2 regions of the Sphingobacterium sp. SGL-16 genome follow, and region 2 is predicted to be linked to the other one. Evidence: riboswitches for the same ligand, from Rfam matches in the RefSeq annotation. Region 2 holds a riboswitch; the other holds the start of a gene.
What was found. A riboswitch is a leader RNA that binds a small molecule or an ion and turns the genes downstream of it on or off. The one in region 2 is predicted to bind S-adenosylmethionine.
Positions count from the first base shown of each region.

Region 1: it holds a riboswitch for S-adenosylmethionine, as region 2 does, so the genes downstream of both, G5B32_RS10445 (O-acetylhomoserine aminocarboxypropyltransferase/cysteine synthase family protein) here and metE (5-methyltetrahydropteroyltriglutamate--homocysteine S-methyltransferase) in region 2, are expected to answer to the same signal.

Region 1 is NZ_JAAKGQ010000028.1:5,041-11,277, reverse strand. It holds gene G5B32_RS10460 (sigma-54-dependent transcriptional regulator) at 1-733, shown strand, start outside; gene G5B32_RS10455 (hypothetical protein) at 768-944, opposite strand; gene G5B32_RS10450 (homoserine dehydrogenase) at 1,074-2,255, opposite strand; gene G5B32_RS10445 (O-acetylhomoserine aminocarboxypropyltransferase/cysteine synthase family protein) at 2,328-3,635, opposite strand; SAM riboswitch class I at 3,868-3,981, opposite strand; gene G5B32_RS10440 (AMP nucleosidase) at 4,150-4,968, opposite strand; gene clpX (ATP-dependent Clp protease ATP-binding subunit ClpX) at 5,038-6,237, opposite strand, start outside.
Region 2 is NZ_JAAKGQ010000052.1:3,857-10,093, reverse strand. It holds gene mutY (A/G-specific adenine glycosylase) at 1-348, opposite strand, end outside; gene G5B32_RS14175 (M23 family metallopeptidase) at 502-1,356, shown strand; gene G5B32_RS14170 (hypothetical protein) at 1,444-1,722, opposite strand; gene G5B32_RS14165 (hypothetical protein) at 1,866-3,131, opposite strand; gene G5B32_RS14160 (hypothetical protein) at 3,146-3,310, opposite strand; SAM riboswitch class I at 3,733-3,839, shown strand; gene metE (5-methyltetrahydropteroyltriglutamate--homocysteine S-methyltransferase) at 3,917-6,232, shown strand.

The sequences.
Region 1 (6,237 bases), on a different contig from region 2:
AGGATCTTTTACCTCAGCTGTAAAACAACGTATAGGTAAGTTTGAGCAAGCGAATGGCGGTACTTTATTCTTGGATGAAATAGGTGATATGAGTCTTTCTGCACAAGCAAAAGTATTACGTGCATTACAAGAGAATAAAATTACGCGTGTAGGAGGCGAGAAAGAAATATCGGTAGATGTACGTGTGATAGCGGCGACAAACAAAGATTTGTTGAAAGAAATAGATGCTGGTAATTTCCGAATGGACTTGTATCACCGTTTGAGTGTGATATTGATTCATGTGCCTTCATTGGCAGAGCGTCGAGACGATATTCCTACTTTAGCCTCTTCCTTCTGTACCGAGATATGCGAAGAATATAATATTCCAACAAAACCAATTACCAACGATGCGATGAAAGCCTTGCAAGCTTTACCTTGGACAGGTAATATCCGTGAACTTCGAAATATGGTGGAACGTTTAATTATATTGAGCGGCAAAGAAATTACTGACACGGATGTCAATATGTTTGCTAACCCTTCGGTATCAACGCACAATTCTAAAGTAGCAGGTACATCTATGATTGATTTGGATCGAATGGAAACGTATGGTGACTTTTTGAATTTTGCCGAAGAGAAATTCTTAGTGCATAAATTGAATAAGAATGGAGGCGATATTGGCAAGACTGCACATATCATTGGTATTTCCGAAGATGATTTAAAAAATAAGCTTCAGAAATTTGGAGCATATATATAACAAAAAAGGTTGTGATATTTCACAACCTTTTTTGTTAATGATTAAACTTACGTTTTTGTCTATTGTAAAGAATAATAATTACGACTAGAAGTAGGATGGCACCAATGATGATATAACCAGTAGAAGATCCCTGCTCTTCTTGCTGTTGTGTTTGAGCCCATCCCAAACTAGACCACAATGTTAAGAAAAATATGCCACCTAACTTTTTCATAAAATCAGAATATAACGTTTTCTAATAAATCTAATTATTAAACATCATATTCGCAACCCTTTTAAGACTTTTTAACGTTTGATGGAAAAACTAACTTATTAACGTATACGTGGACATATTTATAGTGACTTAAGATAATTCCGCTAAGAAATAACCGTCTTGATTAATCAAATCTCGCTTATCAATAATCTCTTGCAAGTTGATGTAACCGATTACATATTTCGAATGTTCACCGTAATAACGTTCGGTTATTGATTTGAACTCAATATTCTCTAATACATCCTCATCTTGATAACGGAAATAAACTTTCAAATCATAATTTGTCGAATACTGAAGCTCTTGGGATTCCAAATGTTTTTTGTATTCGTATCGGTAATCATAGCGTAAAGCAGCAATGTCTGAAAGTACAGCAGATCCCGTAGGGTGACCTCCCGCGCCTTTACCATAGAAGAATTGTTCGTCCGCAAAAGCGGCTTTTACCAGTACCCCGTTGTTTTCATTTTCAACGTTATAAAGGATATTATCTTTCGTAATAAATCTTGGCAACACATATAATACTACTTCGCTATTGCTGATTTCTTTAGCGAAAGGAATCAATTTGATTTTGAAATTCTTTTCACGTGCGTAGCGGATATCACTATCATTTAATTTATCAATGCCTAAGTTTAGGATAGTTTCTGGATTTACAAACAAGCCATACGCATGTGAGGCAACGATAGTTAATTTGTATTTCGGGTCATAACCACCTACGTCCAAAATTGGATTTGTTTCGGCAAAACCTAATTCTTGGGCTTTTTTCAACGCATCGGCATAACTTTGACCTTCGTTGAAAATTTTTGATAAAATGTAGTTTGAAGAACCATTGAAAATACCACTTACCGAATGTAAAAGTTCGTTGTCATAGTATTCTTCCAAATTGCGGATGATTGGTATACTTCCACAAACAGCACCTTCGTACAATAAAGAAGTACCGTATTGATTTTGTAATTCTGTCAATTCTTCTAAATGTGTCGCAATCATCTTTTTATTTGCGGAAACAACATTTTTACCTGAAGAAAGTGCTTTTTTAGTGATTTCAAATGCGGCATCAGCATCATCAATCAATTCTACTACCGTGTTGATTTCTGGATCGTCTAAGATAACATTCGCATCTATTGTAAATAATTCATCAGGCAACGTACGTTTTTTGTCTGCATTCTTAATTACGAATTTTTTAATTTCTAGGTTTAAGTTTTTTGTTTTAATAATATCGTATAATCCTTGCCCAACTACGCCGAACCCGAACATACCGATAGTAAGTTTCTTACTCATATATAGCTTTAAAATTTCAGTTTTCCTTTTCCTTGTATGTATATTTTCCTAAAAAATTAAGTAGTCGATTGACTACTTAATTTTTTCGAAAGCTTGTTCTAAATCTGCTTTGATATCATCAATATGTTCGATACCGACTGACAAACGTAATAAACCTGCGTACACTCCCGCTTTAGCTTGTTCTTCGTCGCTCAACTGTTGGTGCGTAGTCGCTGCTGGGTGAATGATTAATGATTTCGCATCACCTACGTTTGCCAAGTGGCTTACCAATTCCAATGCATCGATAAATTCATTCGCTTTATCTGCACTACCTTTGATAGAGAATGATAATACAGCGCCATAACCATTTTTCAAGTATTTCTGTGCATTTTGGTGATAAGGATGGCTTTTCAAACCTGGGTAGCTCACTTTTTCCACTTGTGGATGCGCTTCCAACCATTGTGCGATTTCTAAAGCATTATCTACATGACGTTGTACGCGCAAAGACAATGTTTCCAAACCTTGCAATAGTAAGAATGAATTGAAAGGTGATAGGGCAGGACCGAAATCTCTTAAACCTTCTACACGAGCGCGGATAGCGAATTGGATATTTCCGAAAGGACCGTTTTCGCCAAATACATCGGAGAATACTAATCCATGATAACCTTCTGAAGGTTCAGAGAATTGTTTGAATTTACCGTTGCCCCAGTTGTAGTTACCACCATCGATGATTACACCTCCGATACTTGTACCATGACCGCCGATCCATTTAGTAGCAGATTCAACGACAACATTAGCACCATGCTCTAATGGTTTGAATAAATAACCACCAGCACCAAATGTATTATCTACGATTAAAGGTAAATCGTGTTTGCGTGCTACAGCAGCAATTTTTTCGAAATCAGGAATGTTATAACTTGGGTTACCAATGGTTTCTACGTAGATAGCTTTTGTTTTATCGTCGATTAAAGCCTCGATATTTTCAGCATCAGAATCAGCTGCAAAACGGACATCTACACCTAATCTTTTGAAAGCTACTTTGAATTGATTATATGTTCCGCCGTACAAATTCGATCCAGCAACAAAGTTATCACCGCTTTCTAAGATATTATTTAAAGCGATAAATTGTGCTGCCTGGCCAGAAGCTACAGCTACTGCTGCCACACCACCTTCTAGCGATGCAATTCTTTTTTCGAATACATCAGTAGTAGGGTTCATGATACGTGTATAGATGTTTCCGAATTGTTTTAAGGCGAATAAGTTAGCGCCATGTTCTGCGTTTTCGAAAACGTATGATGAAGTTTGGTAAATTGGAACTGCTCTTGAGCCAGTTGTAGGATCTACTTCTTGTCCTGCGTGAATCTGTAAAGTTTCGAATTTTAAGTTTTTATTCTCTGCCATTTTCTTTTCTGTTTTTTTAGGTTATTAAATATATGTATAAATTCTATTAAGAGATGCAAAAGTTTGGTCGTCATGAATGTAATACCATTACAAAAAGTAATAGTACGACAGACGACTAGCGCATTCGAATAGAAAATAATACGGGATTATTTGGTAGCAAGATTGGAGTGCACTTTTCTAGTACAGCAATATTTGTAAGATTTAATATTGTTAATGTTGTCATAGTCTATTTCATTTATATGCTCCATAGTAATGTTACTTTGGACAGGATTTGGCACCTTTTCAATCTTTATTGAAGGTTGCCAGTGGGTCATTGAGCCAGTCTCTCGCCACTTCTTTATAAATCAAGACCGATACTAGAAAGGTGTTGATTAGATACTCTACTAAAGTACTCGGCAAATATAGTAGAATTTTTAAAAAATAAAAACTATTTGAAAAATAATAGAAAAATAAAAGTTCAATCGATTAAGAATTGAACTTTTATGAGGTTTGATTGATTTTCGGTTTCATTGCATCAGAATTTCAAATGCTTTACTGTTAGACCATTATTGATAAGTTGTTTCAGCGCATCAATACCAATATTCAAATGTGTTTCCACAAATTTTGCCGTTACCGATAAGTCAGATGCTGCAGTTTTCACACCTTCTGGTACCATCGGCTGATCCGAAACGAGTAATAATGCACCTGTTGGAATTTTATTTGCAAATCCTACACTGAAGATTGTTGCGGTTTCCATATCGACAGCCATTGCGCGGATGGATTTTAAATACTTTTTGAAAGCTTTATCATGTTCCCATACGCGACGGTTAGTGGTATATACAGTTCCTGTCCAGTAATCTCTTCCGTGATCACGTATAGTAGTCGAAATGGCTTTTTGCAAGGCGAAAGCCGGTAGGGAAGGGACTTCGGGTGGGAAATAATCGTTTGATGTACCCTCGCCACGAATAGCAGCAATAGGAAGTATTAATTCACCTACTTCAATTTTCTTTTTCAGCCCTCCAGTTTTTCCTAAGAAAAGTACCGCTTTGGGATCTATAGCAGTTAGTAGATCCATCACTGTAGCTGCCATAGGGCTACCCATACCAAAATTAATTATCGTAATACCGTTGGCAGTACACGCTTGCATCGCTTTATCTTCTCCATAAATAGGTGCATCGTCGTGCATTTCCGAAAACATCTTTACATATTTCGAAAAATTGGTTAAGAGAATGTATTGGCCAAACTCTTCTAATGGCTTACCTGTATAACGTGGAAGCCAGTTTTCTACGATTTCCTCTTTCGATTTAAGTCCTGGAGTAATAGGACTGTCTACTGTTTTTTGTTTTTTTGTCATAAGCAATTCTAGTTTTAATTTATTATTTGCAAAAATCCCTCACTTTTTAGAGTGAGGGATTTTTTATTATTACGCTACTTTTAATTTCTTAATGTCTGATTTTGCAAATTTCTTCTTCGCATAATCGAGCGTAATGTGAAGTGTTTTATCCTCACTGTGTTCTTTTGTCGATGGAATCTCGAACATTGCATCCAGCATAATCGCCTCGCAAATGCTACGTAAGCCACGGGCACCCAATTTGAATTCCCATGCTTTGTCTACTATAAAGCTATACACTTCTTTGTCAAAAACTAAATCAACCCCTTCGTATTCAAATAACTTAATGTATTGTTTTATCAAGGCATTTTTTGGTTCTGTCAAGATGCTTAACAACGTCTCTTTATCCAAAGGATTCAAGTGTGTCAATACTGGAAGACGACCAATTAATTCTGGAATCAGACCAAAATTTTTCAAATCTTGAGGTGTGATATATTTGTATAGATTGTTTAAATCTACATCTTCCTCTTCTTCCAACATTTTGAAACCAACAGTTTGTGTTCTCAAACGGTTAGCGATTTTTTTCTGAATACCATCGAATGCACCACCACAAATAAATAAGATGTTACTTGTGTTTACGGAGATCATTTTTTGGTCTGGATGTTTGCGGCCACCTTGAGGCGGAACGTTTACATTTGTACCTTCTAATATTTTCAATAAAGCCTGTTGTACACCTTCACCAGATACGTCACGTGTGATAGATGGATTATCGCTTTTGCGTGCAATCTTGTCAATCTCATCGATATAGATAATACCTCTTTCGGCAGCAGCAACATCATAATCCGCAGCTTGTAGCAATCTTGTTAAGATACTTTCTACGTCTTCACCCACATAACCCGCTTCAGTTAATACTGTCGCATCGACGATAGAGAAAGGTACATTCAGTATTTTGGCAACTGTTTTTGCTAATAATGTTTTACCTGTACCTGTTTCACCTACGATAATCAAGTTAGATTTTTCGATTTCCGTCTCATCAGCAGAAGCTTTTTGGTTCAATCGTTTGTAATGGTTGTAAACTGCTACTGAAATTACTTTTTTCGCATCATCTTGTCCGATAACGTATTGATCCAAGTGCTGTTTAATCTCTAAAGGACGAATTAATTTTAAAGTCGTCTGTAAAGATTTATTTTTTCGTTGATTTAACTCTTCTGCTAAGATTTCTCCAGCTTGAGTTACACAACGATCACAGATATGCGCTCCATCACCAGCTATCAGCATCAAAGCTTCATTCTT
Region 2 (6,237 bases):
ATATTCCCCCACTCCTGATAGCTTAATTACTTCTTCATATTGGGTTGGAAAAACACATTCAAAATCTGACATCACCATTTTGGCAGCCTTATGCATATTACGGACACGAGAGTAATAACCTAACCCTTGCCAAAGACGTAAAAGCTCACCTTCACCTGCTTCAGCAAAAGCTTTGACATTTGGGTAAGATTCAACAAATCGATAGAAATAAGGCATCCCTTGTTCCACTCGCGTTTGTTGCAAAATAATCTCCGACAACCAAATTATATAAGGGTCTTTTGTATGTCTCCAAGGCAGATCGCGACCATTATTTCTGTACCAATTAATCAGCTCATCAGCTATTATCATACAGCAAATATCAAGATAATTTAACAGTTTTTAACAACAACAAGTTGATTTTCAATAACAACAACCTGACTACTAGCCAAATAAATTTGTACATTTGCAACCGCCCCTATGAGAAACAAATAACAACTAAACTTAACTACACAGAGGAGGAGTATGTTTAAGAAAAAATCAGCTATACAAATAAGTATAGAAGGAATTAAAGAAAAAAGTTTAGAGGTTCCTACTATATTAATAAAGCACTGGAAAGAAATTTCTCTTTCAGCATTAGCCCTAATTGTAGCATTAATCGGCACTATTGCCTATGTAGCCGCAATCAAAAAGGCAGAGGATGTAAGTGCAAAATACGAAGCAGCATTGGAGAAAATTCATCAAAAAAATAAGAAGCTTAATTCTACGCAGCTTGAAACACAACAAGATATTTTGGAAGCCAAAAAGTCTTTTATGAAAATTGACTCAACTATCCAAAGTATTAATGGCAAAATGAAAAAACGCGGCATTAACACCAAGTTAGCATTTGCCAATACAGGTGGTCCAACTGAAATTGATGAAGAAAACATTGCCTTATTAAGCGAATACTATGAAAATTTATTAGCCAATGTAGAGAAGAAAATGGCTAGCATACCGCTTGGCAAGCCGCATAATGGCGCAATAACTTCAAGGTTTGGATATAGAGTAAATCCATTTACTCGCAGAGGAAGAGAAATGCATTCTGGTGTGGATTTTAGAGGGCGTATGGGCGAACCAATCCGTGTGACTGCAGATGGCGTGGTGACTTTTGCTGGATACGAAGGAGAATACGGATATGTAGTCAAAGTAAAACATCAACATGGCTACGAGACAAGATATGCACATTTAGTGCGTACGCAAGTGAAGAAAGGACAACGTGTAGATGTAGGCACAGTAGTAGGATTGCTAGGCAATACGGGTCGAAGCACAGGCCCCCATCTTCATTATGAAATCTTAAAAGACAATAAAAAGATTAATCCAGAAAAGTATTTTGAATTGTAACCGAGAATTCAAAAATAAAAAGGTTCATTTGATGTATACAAATGAACCTTTTTATTATACTTAATTCTACCTAATCCTTAATTCAATTTATCTTATCTCACGTACACAACGAATATTCATCATACTTGTATTCGGATAACCAGAGTCCGTTGCCGCCCCAATTATATCTCCATTTAAGGATGTAGTCGTAGAGGTATAAACCTCTCTAGACAATGTACTTCTATTAATCCAATGAAAAGATTCAACTTCTTCTGACGTGAGGAGTGTACTTAATGAACTTATATAGTAACCGAAAGAATAAAATCGGATAGACCTCACTGTATTATCTGCTGCAGTATAAGAAATCTGAGTATATCTTTGATTCACGTCATTAGTCTTAAAACTCTCCTCATGTCTACCAACAACGTGGCTAGATTTCTTATAAAGCCTATCATACTCTACCAGAGTAGGCAATCTCCATGTATTAGCTGGAAAAACTCTGTTACAAGGATCTCCTACCTCAGGATTCCCTACCCCCCCCCTGGCCTTAGAGCTTTATATTGCCAATAATCCGTTAATTTTTCCATTCTGCCTTCTCCAAGTGTATTTCTAAACTTGTATTCATTGCCTACATCAGAGGCATCGTAGTACAAATTACCCAATCCCCAGATTAGTCCATCTACCTCAAATCCATTTACAAGATTAATTTTCCCATTATAATACTTACCTTTTTTCAAATTTATATTTCCATATTCAAATAGCACATTTGCATTCGAAAGCAAAGTAGTATCACTGTTTGCTCCATTTTTCTGAACAATAAGCTCATTCAATGTCACCTTATAATTTGACAACACCTTTTCTCCATCAGAGTCATTCACATATATAAACCTTGCCACAGAAAGCGTATCACCTTCCCCTGTCGCAGTAAAAGTATAAGGGAAAGCATTTTCGGCTATTTCCGAACGACTTAGAACTTTATTAAGTTTTAAATCAAACTCCGCTGTAGAACGCATAGAAAACGATCCAAAAGTTCCACTCATTTTTTTGACTTTCACATTTGCTCCCTTACCGTCAACTGTCACACCTACTTTCACCGTTTGAGGCAAAAACACTATAGGAAGTTTATACGAAACATCTGTTACCTTTGGATCAATCAAGAAATCACCATTATAATAGAAGAATTCTTTATCTGAAGGAATTACTAGTTTGGGATTGTCTGCGGTCTGTGTTGGATCCAAATTAAGACTGTCATAATCTGATTCGTTTTTAGTATTATACGTAAACGCTACAACACGGTAATAATTGGATGTATTGAACACATAATCTTTCTTGTACACTACAGGTATTCTGGTTTGTTCTCCCATCGTAGCTAACGTCATACCCACATGAATATCATTTTCATCGAAAATGAGAACCATAAACTTGACACCATTTTCTAACTTTTTCAGTTTCAATTGTGAAAGATCGGTAGGATTATTATTTCTTTCTTTTGCGGCTAACTTATTGATGGATTTTTTTATTTCACCTGAAGAGCTACTATATCCTTCTTCTATCTGAAATTCCGCAAAGAAACCTGGTGCAATTTCAGAAACGTTCTTAGAATCATCATACTTTTCTATCCCAGCAGAAGCCTTTTTATCCAGAATAGTTTCAGGCTTTTCATAATAAGACGCAGTTAGTTCTAAATCAATATACTTAGTCACCGCACGCGACCCCTCCATTGTAGTATCTTTAGAACAGGAAGGTAATTGTATCGCGCAGATTGCCACAAAAATCAAAAGGTATATATTTTTCATACTAAAAATTAATATTATAGTCTTTTATTACCTTCTTGATAAGTATCATACTCTGAGATACGAAGAGTTTCCTCATATGGGAAAACTTCAACAGTCGTGATCGATCCAGTAGCAATAGCCTCTTCGATCTGTAGGAGAACCAATTTAATTTGTGGAGGTTCGTAATTTAGTTTTGTCATTTGTTTTAAATTTAAATTGCCGCACGAAAACCAAATTTCAATTATTGAATTACAGGCTATTAATAAAACTGAGACGCAATAAATAGTTAGTTGTATACGCAAATATTCCCGTTTATAGAGGAAATGTCTTTCAAAAAATTAAAAATCGGGAGATGTTCGATGTAAATCGGGAATAAAATCAACTTAATTAATATTAAAGCCAAATTTTAACCAACAAACATTCTCTAAAATATTAAAATTGTCACGTAAAAATAAATTAATAACCTACATTGATAAATAAAGTTATCCAAACAACTTATTGTTAACCACTACGAACTCACCGCTCATTAACAGATAGTTACCAATTAAAGAAGGATGTGCATCACTAATCGATATTTCAAATAAAAATTTTGATACTAATAGAAAATTATATAACTTAGCGACGCTTATAGAGAAAGGCAGAGGGACTGGACCCGATGAAGCCTTAGCAACCTGTCACTAGACAAGGTGCTACATTCTACCCGAAACATGATATAGGGAAAGATAAGCCGAGATCACTAATTCCAAGTGGCCTTCTCTTAGCAACAAAACATTTTAAAGAATTTTTAATTTATTAAGGAACATTATATGTTACTAACTAACAATTTAGGCTACCCGCGTGTAGGACCTTTCCGTGAATTGAAGAAAGCTAATGAAGCGTACTGGGCAAAGAAAATTTCTGCGGAAGAATTATTAAAAGCTGCAAAAGAAATTCGTGAAAACAACTGGAAAACTCAAAAAGAGGCTGGAATCGATTTGATCCCTTCAAATGATTTTTCTTTTTACGACCAAGTATTAGATTTATCTCTTACTGTTGGCGGTATCCCTGCTCGCTATAACTCTTTATTAAGTAAAGTAGACAACAATTATAGTTTAGATTTATATTTTGCGATGGCTCGTGGTTTCCAAGAAGACGGAATCGACGTTACTGCATCGGAAATGACAAAATGGTTTGATACGAACTATCACTACATGGTACCTGAGTTCACGAAGGATCAAACGTTCAAATTAACATCTGAAAAATTCTTAAACGAATATAATGAAGCTAAAGCAGCTGGTATTGAAACTAAACCCGTTGTTATTGGCCCAATCACCTACTTATTAATCGGTAAAGAAAAAGAAGCTGGTTTTGACCGTATCGACTTAATCGACCGTTTATTGCCAGTTTACGAAGAGATTATCTCTAAACTAGCTGACGCTGGTGCTCAATACATCCAAATTGATGAGCCTTATTTGGCTTTGGATATTGATGCTAAAGTAAAAGAATTATATACTAAAGTATTCGAAAAATTGAATGCTGCGGCTAAAGGAGCTAAATTAATCGCTACTACGTACTTCGAAGCGTTGAAAGACAACGAAGATTTAGCGGTTAGTTTACCAGTACACGCTTTACACTTAGATTTAGTTCGTGGTGAAAACCAATTAGATACTGTTTTAGCAAAAGTTCCTGCTTCATTGACACTTTCTTTAGGTGTGGTAGAAGGCCGTAACATTTGGAAAAATGATTACGAAAAATCTTTAGCTAAAATCCAACAGGCTGTTGCTGCATTAGACAAAGACAGAGTTTGGGTAGGTACTTCTTCTTCATTATTGCACGTTCCTTACGATTTAGATAGCGAGAAAAAAGAAGAAACACTTCCTGCTGAAGTTAAAAACTGGTTAGCATTCGCTAAACAAAAATTAGCTGAGGTTAAAGATTTAGCGGTATTAGCGGATGGTGAAGTAGATGCTGCAACTGCTGAACGCTTTGAAGCAAACAAAGCTGCTGCCGAAAGCCGTCGCACTTCTCCATTGATTCACAAACCAGAAGTAAAAACGCGCGTAAGCAATATCACAGACGAAGATGCGAAACGTACTTCTCCATTCGAAGTTCGTAAAGTTGCTCAACAAGCGAAATTCAACTTACCAGCATTCCCAACAACAACAATCGGTTCATTCCCACAAACGAAAGATGTTCGTAAATGGAGAGCTGACTTGAAAAAAGGTGTTATCACGCAAGAAGAATACGATAAAGCAATCGCTGAAGAAACGGAAAGCGTTATCCGTTTGCAAGAAAACTTAGATATCGATGTATTGGTACACGGTGAGTTCGAACGTAACGACATGGTGGAATATTTCGGTGAACAATTAGCAGGATATGCATTTACACAGTACGGATGGGTACAATCATATGGTTCTCGTTGTGTAAAACCTCCAGTTATCTATGGTGATGTATACCGTCCAGCAGATATGACTGTTCGTTGGTCTTCATACGCGCAATCATTGACTGACCGCCCTGTAAAAGGTATGTTAACAGGTCCTGTTACGATCTTACAATGGTCTTTCGTACGTAACGACCAACCACGTGAAACTACGACTTATCAAATTGCTTTAGCTATCTTGGACGAAGTTCAAGCTTTAGAAAAAGCAGGTATCAAAATTATCCAAATCGATGAGCCAGCTATCCGTGAAGGTTTACCTTTGCGTCAAGCTGACCAACAAAAATATTTAGATTGGGCTGTACGTGCATTCCGTGTTTCTTCATCAAATGTAGAAGATGACACACAAATCCACACCCATATGTGTTACTCAGAATTCAACAACGTAATCAAAGATATCGCTGCAATGGATGCTGACGTAATTACTATCGAAACTTCACGTTCACAAATGAAATTGTTGAATGCTTTCGCTGGCGAATTCAAATACCCTAACGATATCGGTCCTGGTGTATACGACATTCACTCTCCACGTGTACCAAGTAAAGAAGAAATGATTGACTTGTTGCACAAAGCAAAAGATGTAGTTCCTGCATCTCAACTTTGGGTAAACCCTGACTGTGGTTTGAAAACTCGTGCTTGGCCAGAAACTAAAGCTGCATTAGAAGCTATGGTAGAAGCTGCAAAAGTATTGAGAGCTGAAGCATAATTTCG